Saccharopolyspora erythraea: one gene and its partner. The protein of the gene in region 2 interacts with the protein of the main gene of each other region in a pairwise test. Links are inferred from orthologs where the notes say so. Each region holds a gene or a part of one and is shown on either strand. Other genes may lie near its edges.

Region 1 (4,166 bases), 300 kb from region 2 along the record:
CCGGACTGGCCGGCGATGAGCACGCCCTGTCCGTCGATGTCCACCGCGGCGGCGTGTACACAGCGACCTCCCCGTACCTCCCCACCGCGCATGATGAGCTGGCGCACGACTCGAGTACCGACCGTTGCCGCTACGTGGGCGTGCTCGGCGGCGATGAGCACGAGGCCCGCGGTTCTGATGATCACGTGGTCGGCGCTGTTCTCGGGAAGTAGGATCTCGCGGTCCTCGGTGAGCCAGGCGTGATAGCGCTGTTCGGGGTGGCTGGTGCGCGTCGTGGTCGGCGGGTGCTGGGCGAGGGACTTGCGTGCCTCGGCGACGGTGGCCGCGTCGCGCGCGACCGTGATCGTCATGTGCGGCTCACTCTCACCGGCGGACAACAGGAACGGGCTCACGTAGTGGTGCACGGCGACGTGGATTTCGTTGGACGCGTTGAGCCGGCATACGCAGGTCCCGAGGTCAAGGAATCGCGATTCCATCAGCAGCCTTTCGGTGTGACGGTGCTACGGCGGCGCAGCCAGTGCGGTTGTCCGGGCTGGGTGATCTCCGGGGCTCCCAGGGCGTCTTGATCGACGTGCTCGCTCAGCCACCGCGGCTGACCGGCGCAGTAGCGGTCGACGGTCGGCTTCGCTCGTGGCGAGATGGCGTTGAGCCACGCTCGGCAGCGCCGTACCAGCCCAGCGCCGATCTGCTGCCACGACAGCTCTCGTTCGATGCAGCGACGGCCTCCCCGCCCCATCTGATGGAGTGTGTCGGGGTCGCGCAGCAGCGCGGCGATCCGCGTGGGCCACATGTGCAAGTCGTCGTCGACGAGCACGCCCGGATGTGCGGCGGGAAGGCCGGTCACGGCTTCGCTTGTGCCCAGCACCGGCAGCCCTGCAGCGAGGTAGTCGAGAACCTTCATTTTCGCGCCCGATCCCGCGGTCAGCGGCGCGAGTGCGAGGGTGGTGCGTTCCAAGGCTTGGTCGATCGTGTCCACGCGGCCGGTGAACTCGATGCCTTGACCTCCGCGGGTTAGCGCGGCGGGGCCGCGGCCGACGATGCGCGCCCGAACGTCGAGACCGTCGGCGCGCAGTGCAGGCATGATCACGCTGCGAATGGCCTCGACCGCGCGAGCATTGGGTTGGTAGTAGAGGTTGCCAACGAAGACCAACGTCGCGGCGTCGGTATCCGGTCCCCAGTAGCGGCGCTGGTTCGGGTCGGCACCGTTGGGCAGCAACGCCGTTCGCAGCGCGGGAACACCCGCATTGGCTGCCAGCTCATTTTCGTTGTCCGTAGAAACGATCACGTTGTCGGCGGTACGCAGCGCGATGCGCTGTGTCGTCGCGTGGGTCTGCACTGTCTCCGGCGGCTCACCGACGCTGGCTGCGACTGCGGCGTCGTCGTCGTGCATGTCGTACACCAAACGCCCACCCAGCAGACCGGCTAGCTCACGCCCAATGGCAACAAGCGATTCCGCTTCGCACAAAACAAGGAAGTCCACCACAGCTCGTCCGAGGAGCCCGGCGAGTGCGCGGGGCACGTAGAAGTCGCTGGGATGTATGAGCACGACATCGAACGGCCAGTCCGTGGCCTCACCGTAGTCCGCACCGCGATCGCACAGCACCAGCGTGACAGCGGCGCCGGCGCGGTGACTGTGCTCGGCAAGCGCAAGGACACGTGCAGGCGTGCCTGCCAATGCTCGACCGCGCCACACGTTCGGCGTATCGAGCACGAAGACGAGGTTCGGGACGGCAGCGCTCATGATGCTTTGTCCTCCGGCTCGACACCGTGTGCGGGGAGGCCTGTCGCGATCGTTCGTCGGATTCCTTCTCGCAAGGGGGTACGAGGCCACCACGGCACAATTTGTCGCAGGCGATCCGGGTTGGCAAATGACATCGACCGTGTTCGGCGTCGGAGACGCTCTGCGTCCACTCGCGTGTCCAGGCGTTGGCCGATGATGCTGGCGACAATATCGATGAGCTCACGACCAGTGGCCGGAACGCCCGAGCCGATGTTGAAGACTCCGCTCCTGCGGGTGCGCAGGAGTGCTAGCAACGCATCGGCAACGTCATCGACGTAGACGAAATCGCGTGCCGCTTCCAGGTCACCGAGATAGAGCGTCTGGCTACGTCGGGCCTGCCGGAGGACCTCGGGAAGCAGGTGTGGGTGCGGATCACCGGGGCCGTAGACGTTGAACAGGCGAGCGACCACGGTGGTGCATGATCCGAGGCGGTGCGCCTGGTCCTGCAGTAGACGTTCGCTGAAGAGCTTCGACCAGCCGTACACGCCCTGTGGTTGCAGCTGGTCGTCCTCGTGGTGTGGGCGGTTGGTCGGCGCATACACGTCGGCGGTCGAGGCGAACACCAACCGTTGTGGCGGGTTGACCGCACAGGCATCGAGCACATGTTGGGTGCCCAACACGTTGATCGCCAATGTTTCGGCAGGTGCTCTGTCACAAGCGGGGATGAAGTGTTGCGCAGCAAGATGCACCACAGCCCAGGGCCGTTCTGCCGCCATGAGCTGGACAAGCTCTGAACGCTGGCGGATGTCGAGTACCTGACGCCGTACCTCGGGGTAATCGGCGAACTCGTTCAGTCGGTGCAGCGTTCCGGCACTGCCATCATCTACCGCCACGACACGGAACCCCCGTGCGCGAAGCGCACGCACCACGGGAACACCGATCAGACCGGCTGCGCCCGTGACGAGTACGACGCGGGAGTGATCGGTGTCGTACGTCTCGTTCACCGGGCCTACCTCGCCCGCTTGCCCTACGGAATAGTGATTGCATCTTCGCTCGGAAGAGATCTTCATTCGCATGTGTAGTTCCTCTTTCGAATTCAGCGATGAGGTCGGCCGCAGCAGGCGCCGTTGCTCGAGGCTGCGGCCGACCTCTGTACGGCCTGGTGTCGGTGTCGGGGTCCTCGACCGCAGGCCGTGTCTTGATGCGTTTCAAGGCTTGCAGGACCGCTCGCAGGCAAGCGGATCCTTCGCTGCCTCGACTGGGTTGTGGACCGGTGTGAGCGCCGGGAGTGGAATCGGCATGGTTCTCATGTCCGCTGGCAATTCCCAGCCGAGGTCCCCAGTCCAGGCGGTCACGTATCCGTCGGGGCTTTGGTCAGCGCTGTGTCTGCCCACAGCGACGCAAGTCATTGCGGGCGGTTTGGCAAGATCGTGTCGTCCGATCCGGAAGCCAAAGCGGCTAGCAACTCGCTCAGTGCCTCGACGTGATTGCCGACGACATGGGTGATGTTTGCCGGCGGCGCCAGGAGCTTGATGCCACGTGGGGTGCGGGCAAGTCGGAGCGTAACCCGATTTCGTCGGTGATCTTCAGCAGCGATCTCGATCCATTTCTGCACTGCGTGCCTTCCCTGGTCGGTAGGGTGTCCGGGCGGCGCGGCGGGGGGCTTGGCGGTCGCGCCGCCCGGACGTGGAACCCTGGTCCGGCGTCGAGTTCGGGGCACCACGCCGGACCAGGTGCCTATGCGGTCGTCTCGAAACGCTTTCCCTGATCAATTTCCTACGGGCTGCGTACGCCAGGTCCGCAGTAAGCTGTGATGGCACACGTCTTCAGCTCCGTGACCGCGTTCAGAGACATTTGTGTCTTGCCCGCTGCTCAGCGCCGCTGCCGAGCTCGTCTGAAACAGTGCGTTGAGCTGCCATGGCCCAAGCTTCGCGCTCATGGGCGTCAGCCGGAACGAACCGAACGCGCACCGGAGACGAACCCACGACGCACTCCGGCGCTGACTACTGGATGCATCGGTGCCACTGAGCGATCATGGGAGAATGCCGACCATCGCTCGTTGGACCGGGTTCGAGGCCAAGCTGCTTCGAGACGCGCTTCGGCTCACGGTCAATGACTTCGCAGCGTTGCTGGGTGTGAGCACAAGGACGATCAACAAATGGGAGTCAAAGCGAGCCGAAATCACGCCGCTCCCCGAGATGCAATCGGCCCTCGACACCGCGCTCACTCGAGCAGCAGACGACGTTCGTGAAAGGTTCGACCAACTCAAGCAGGCCGCCTACGGAGCTGGAGAGCCTCGCACCGTGCAGGCTTACCGGCCCGCCGTCACCGCTGGGTCGGCCGGTTCGTCGCAGACCATGGTCGGCAACATTGTGGAGTTCATCGGGAGCGACATGGCAACACGTCGAGAGTTTCTGGAGCTGTCGCTGCTCACCGGCACAGCTCT
Region 2 (4,155 bases):
CACAAGGAAAAACGGGAATCCGGGAAGCGCGGCGTCCGATCAGCCGTGCAGTGCGCCGCGCACCGCCGCGTGCAGACGCTCGTGCACGCCGCGCAGTTCGGCGCGGTCGGCGCGGACCTCGACCACGCGCAGCCCGGAACGCCGGCGCAGCGCGGCACCGAACTCCGAGCGCTGCCGCACCACGGTGTGCTCGACGCCGTGGGCCGCGCAGAGGCTGCCGATGTCGGTGCCGTGCGGGGTGCCGAAGACCCGCTCGAAGGAGCCGCTGTGTTCGGGACTTCCCTGCTCCAGCAGGGAGAAGATGCCGCCGCCGTCGTCGTTGAGGACCACGATCGTCAGGTCCGGGCGCTGTTCCTGCGGGCCGAGTATGAGCCCGTTGCTGTCGTGCAGGAACGTCAGATCGCCGAGCAGCGCGTAGGACGGGCCGCCGTGCGCCAGCGCGGAGCCGATCGCCGCGGACACCGTGCCGTCGATCCCGGCCACGCCGCGGTTGCGGTGCACGACGACGTCCGGCCGGTGGTTCGCGGCGAGGGCGACGTCACGCGTCGGGTTCGAGGAACCCAGCACCAGCAGCGACCCCGCCGGAAGGGCGTCGACGACGTCGCGGGCGACGACCGGCCCGTTCGGCCACCGCTCCAGGTCCAGCGCCGCGTGCAGGGCCGCCGATGCCTTCTGGTCCGCCTGCTGCCACCCGGTCAGCCAGTCGGGGTCGGCCGGTCCCGGCGAGGCGCCGAAGGTCTCGGCGACCTCCCGCACGTTGTGCGCGGGGGTCGGCCAGTGCGAGCCGCCGTGGGCCAGCAGGACCTCGACCCCGGAGTCGGCGAGCAGGCTCTGCACCTGGCGGAAGACCGTGTTGCGGCCTACGCACAGCACCTGCTCCGGGAGGTGGTCGCGCATGAAGCCGGGCAGCTTGAGCAGCCACATGCCGGTGCTGATCGCGGCCGCGCCGGAGAGCCCGACACCGCCGGTCTCCGACAGCACCGGCCAGCCGTACCGCTCGCCCCAGGCGCTCGCGCTCTCGGCGGCGCCGTCGGCGACCAGGACCAGTCCGCGGCGCGACCGCACCTTGGACAGCGTGCTCGGCGCGCTCTCGTGCTCGGAGACCTCGGTCCAGCGCTGCCCGTCGGCACGTCCGTCCAGCGGCTCGCACCAGTCGCGGTCGCCGCTGGGCACCAGCGGCTCCCGGAACGGCAGGTTCAGGTGCACCGGGCCGCCCCAGGTGGTACCGGCGGCCATCGAGGCGGCCCGGCACACCTGGGTGCGCCAGTAGGCGTTCTGGCCGGGCCGGTTCTCGGCCACCGCGAGCTCGTCGAACAGCCTGACCGCGGTGCCGTAGAGGCGGTACTGGTCGATCGTCTGGTTGGCGCCCGCGGCCCGCAGCTCGGGCGGGCGGTCGGCGGTCAGCACGATCAGCGGAATCCCGGCGTGGCACGCCTCGCTCACGGCCGGGTGCAGGTTCGTCGCCGCGGTGCCCGAGGTGCACGCCACGACCACCGGGCGCCGCGTGCGGGCGGCGATGCCCAGCGCGAGGAACCCCGCGCTGCGCTCGTCGATGCGGACGTGCAGGTCGATCCTGCCCGCCTCGGCGGCATCGTGCAGCGCGAAGGACAGGGGTGCGTTGCGGGACCCCGGGGCCAGCACCACCTGGCGCACCCCGTTGCGGACGAGCTCGTCGACGATGACCTCGGCCTGGGCCGTGGACGGATTCAACCCATCACCCCTGAGAAATTCGCTTGCGGACGGCGGTCAGACGTCACCCCGGCCGCCGGCCCGGCAGGCGCCGAGGCGGTGCGGGCGGGCCCGTGCCCCGGTGCTTGCTGGGCCTATTGTCCCAGGTGTGCAGAATCCGCGTGTCTCTGAGCTGTTCGATCCGGTCGCGTGGGAGCCCGTGGACGGCTTCGACTTCACCGACATCACCTACCACCGCTGCGTCGAGGACGGGCCCGGGAAGGGCACCGTACGCATCGCCTTCAACCGGCCGGAAGTCCGCAACGCTTTCCGCCCGCACACCGTCGACGAGCTCTACCGCGCGCTCGACCACGCGCGGATGACCAGCGACGTCGGCTGCGTGCTGCTGACCGGCAACGGGCCGTCGCCCAAGGACGGCGGCTGGGCGTTCTGCTCCGGCGGTGACCAGCGCATCCGCGGCCGTTCGGGCTACCAGTACGCCCGCGGTGAGACTTCCGACACCGTCGACCCGGCACGGGCGGGGCGGCTGCACATCCTCGAGGTGCAGCGCCTGATCCGGTTCATGCCCAAGATCGTCATCGCGGTGGTGCCGGGCTGGGCCGCAGGTGGCGGGCACAGCCTGCACGTGGTGTGCGATCTCACCCTGGCCAGTGCCGAGCACGCCCGGTTCAAGCAGACCGACGCCGACGTCGGCAGCTTCGACGGCGGCTTCGGGTCGGCCTACCTGGCCCGCCAGGTGGGGCAGAAGTTCGCGCGGGAGATCTTCTTCCTCGGCCGCCCCTACACCGCCGAACAGGCGTTCCGGATGGGCATGGTCAACGAGGCCGTGCCGCACGAGGAGCTGGAGGCCATCGCCCTGCAGTGGGCGCGCGAGATCAACGGCAAGTCGCCGACCGCGCAGCGGATGCTCAAGTACGCGTTCAACGCGATCGACGACGGCCTGGTCGGCCAGCAGCTCTTCGCGGGCGAGACGACCCGGCTGGCCTACATGACCGACGAAGCCGTCGAGGGCCGCGACTCCTTCCTCGAGAAGCGCGAGCCGGACTGGTCGTCCTTCCCCTGGTACTACTGATCCCTGCTATTACCGGCTGGTCGCACTGCGCGCTGACCAGTGGCCAGTGCTCGCGAGTGCCCGCTCGTGGCCGTGGAGACATCGCCCGCCGGCCACGAGCGGTGTCGCTCGGCACATGGTGGCGGTACCCACACCTGGCCTTTGCCGTCAGCGCGGCTGCGGCGGCAGCAGCTCCTTCGGATCGAACGACAGCGGGAACGGGTACTCGATCTCGAACCGCGAACCCGCCCCGGCGACGGCGACCTCGACGTAGTGGTCGATGTCGAGCGCGAACAGCTTGACCTCCGATCGGACCTGCGACCGGCGGACCTCGACCTCCATGAAGTAGGGGATCTTCGCCGCCGCGCACAGCGCGGGCTTGTCGATGCGGTCCTTGCGGCGGCTCGACGGCGAGACGAACTCGACGGGCATCAGCACTTGGTCGGTCGGGACCCACACGTCGACATCGGGCTCCGGAAGCGACTTGACGATCGTCAGGTCCGGCTGGATCGATCCACCGCTTCGGCGAGAACGCGACGTTGATGGTCAGGCAGGCGAGGAAGCCCGCCTCTTCCGCAGGCGGGGCCAAGATCCGGTTCAGCTTCCCCGCCGCATGGGAATTGGCCGACGAGTCGTGCGGGATCACGGTCAACCTTCCGTCCAGGCATTCGTACTTCACCGCGGACATGCCCGGGATGGGCAGGTACCGCTCGGCGAGCCCCGTGGTCCACATGCCCGCGAGGTCGGCCAGCGGATCGAAGGCCCGCGACGCTTCGGCCGGCGCCAAGCTCGTCACCTCGATCTCCTCTGGGGAGTGCGACAACACCATCGCCGCAGGGACTCGAATTCTTGAGCGAACTCACTCGAACGCGTGGTCGATGATTTCGCCTGGTGAGGGCCTTGGCCGAGAATGAGCGCCATGCCGAGCCCACGTGTCATCGAGCCGCTGGTGGTGCCCGCCGGAAGGCGTGCGCCGGAGGTGCTGCCTGCGCTGCGTAGGGCGCTCGACGGGGACGGTCCGGCGCTGCTGCCGGTGGCCGAGGGCTCCGAGCCGGTGCGGGCGCTGGCGCCCGGCACCGCGCTCGGGCCGGGTGAGGACACCGCCGGTGACCCGACCGCGCTGGTCATCGCCACCTCGGGTTCGACCGGCGTGCCGAAGGGCGTGCTGCTGCCCGCTTCGGCGCTGCGCGCCTCCGCCGAGGCGACGCACCGCCGCCTCGGCGGTTCCGGGCACTGGCTGCTGCCGATGCCCGCGCACCACATCGCGGGCATCCAGGTACTGGTCCGCGCGCTGCTCGCCGGGACGACGCCGGTGGCGGTCGACACCGCGGGCGGCTTCCGGCCCGACCGCTTCGCCGAGGCCGCCGCGGAGATGCTGGCGAACGACGGCCCGCACTACACCTCGATGGTCCCGA

The links. The genes of interacting proteins can lie anywhere in the genome.
Region 1: the proteins of HUO13_RS34815 (region 2) and HUO13_RS33355 interact in binary tests that used the Escherichia coli proteins (3 or more experiments, as listed by UniProt). The link is inferred for Saccharopolyspora erythraea from one-to-one orthologs.

What each region holds. Positions count from the first base shown.
Region 1 is NZ_CP054839.1:7,454,951-7,459,116, forward strand. What follows is about bases 732-3,594. They hold HUO13_RS33355 (NAD-dependent epimerase/dehydratase family protein), read right to left. Parts: upstream 2,725-3,594; coding sequence 1,738-2,724; downstream 732-1,737. Other genes in these bases: HUO13_RS33350 (glycosyltransferase family 4 protein), read right to left, coding at 732-1,741; HUO13_RS33360 (hypothetical protein), read right to left, coding at 3,126-3,335. In the rest of the region: HUO13_RS33345 (hypothetical protein), read right to left, coding at 1-476; more of HUO13_RS33350, read right to left, coding at 476-731; HUO13_RS33365 (helix-turn-helix domain-containing protein), read left to right, coding at 3,763-4,166. UniProt on the Escherichia coli protein: Catalyzes the interconversion between ADP-D-glycero-beta-D-manno-heptose and ADP-L-glycero-beta-D-manno-heptose via an epimerization at carbon 6 of the heptose.
Region 2 is NZ_CP054839.1:7,756,167-7,760,321, forward strand. The notes cover bases 948-3,799. They hold HUO13_RS34815 (1,4-dihydroxy-2-naphthoyl-CoA synthase), read left to right. Parts: upstream 948-1,837; coding sequence 1,838-2,761; downstream 2,762-3,799. Other genes in these bases: menD (2-succinyl-5-enolpyruvyl-6-hydroxy-3-cyclohexene-1-carboxylic-acid synthase), read right to left, coding at 948-1,710; HUO13_RS37950 (hypothetical protein), read right to left, coding at 2,909-3,250; menE (o-succinylbenzoate--CoA ligase), read left to right, coding at 3,660-3,799. Outside these bases: more of menD, read right to left, coding at 40-947; more of menE, read left to right, coding at 3,800-4,155. UniProt on the Escherichia coli protein: Converts o-succinylbenzoyl-CoA (OSB-CoA) to 1,4-dihydroxy-2-naphthoyl-CoA (DHNA-CoA).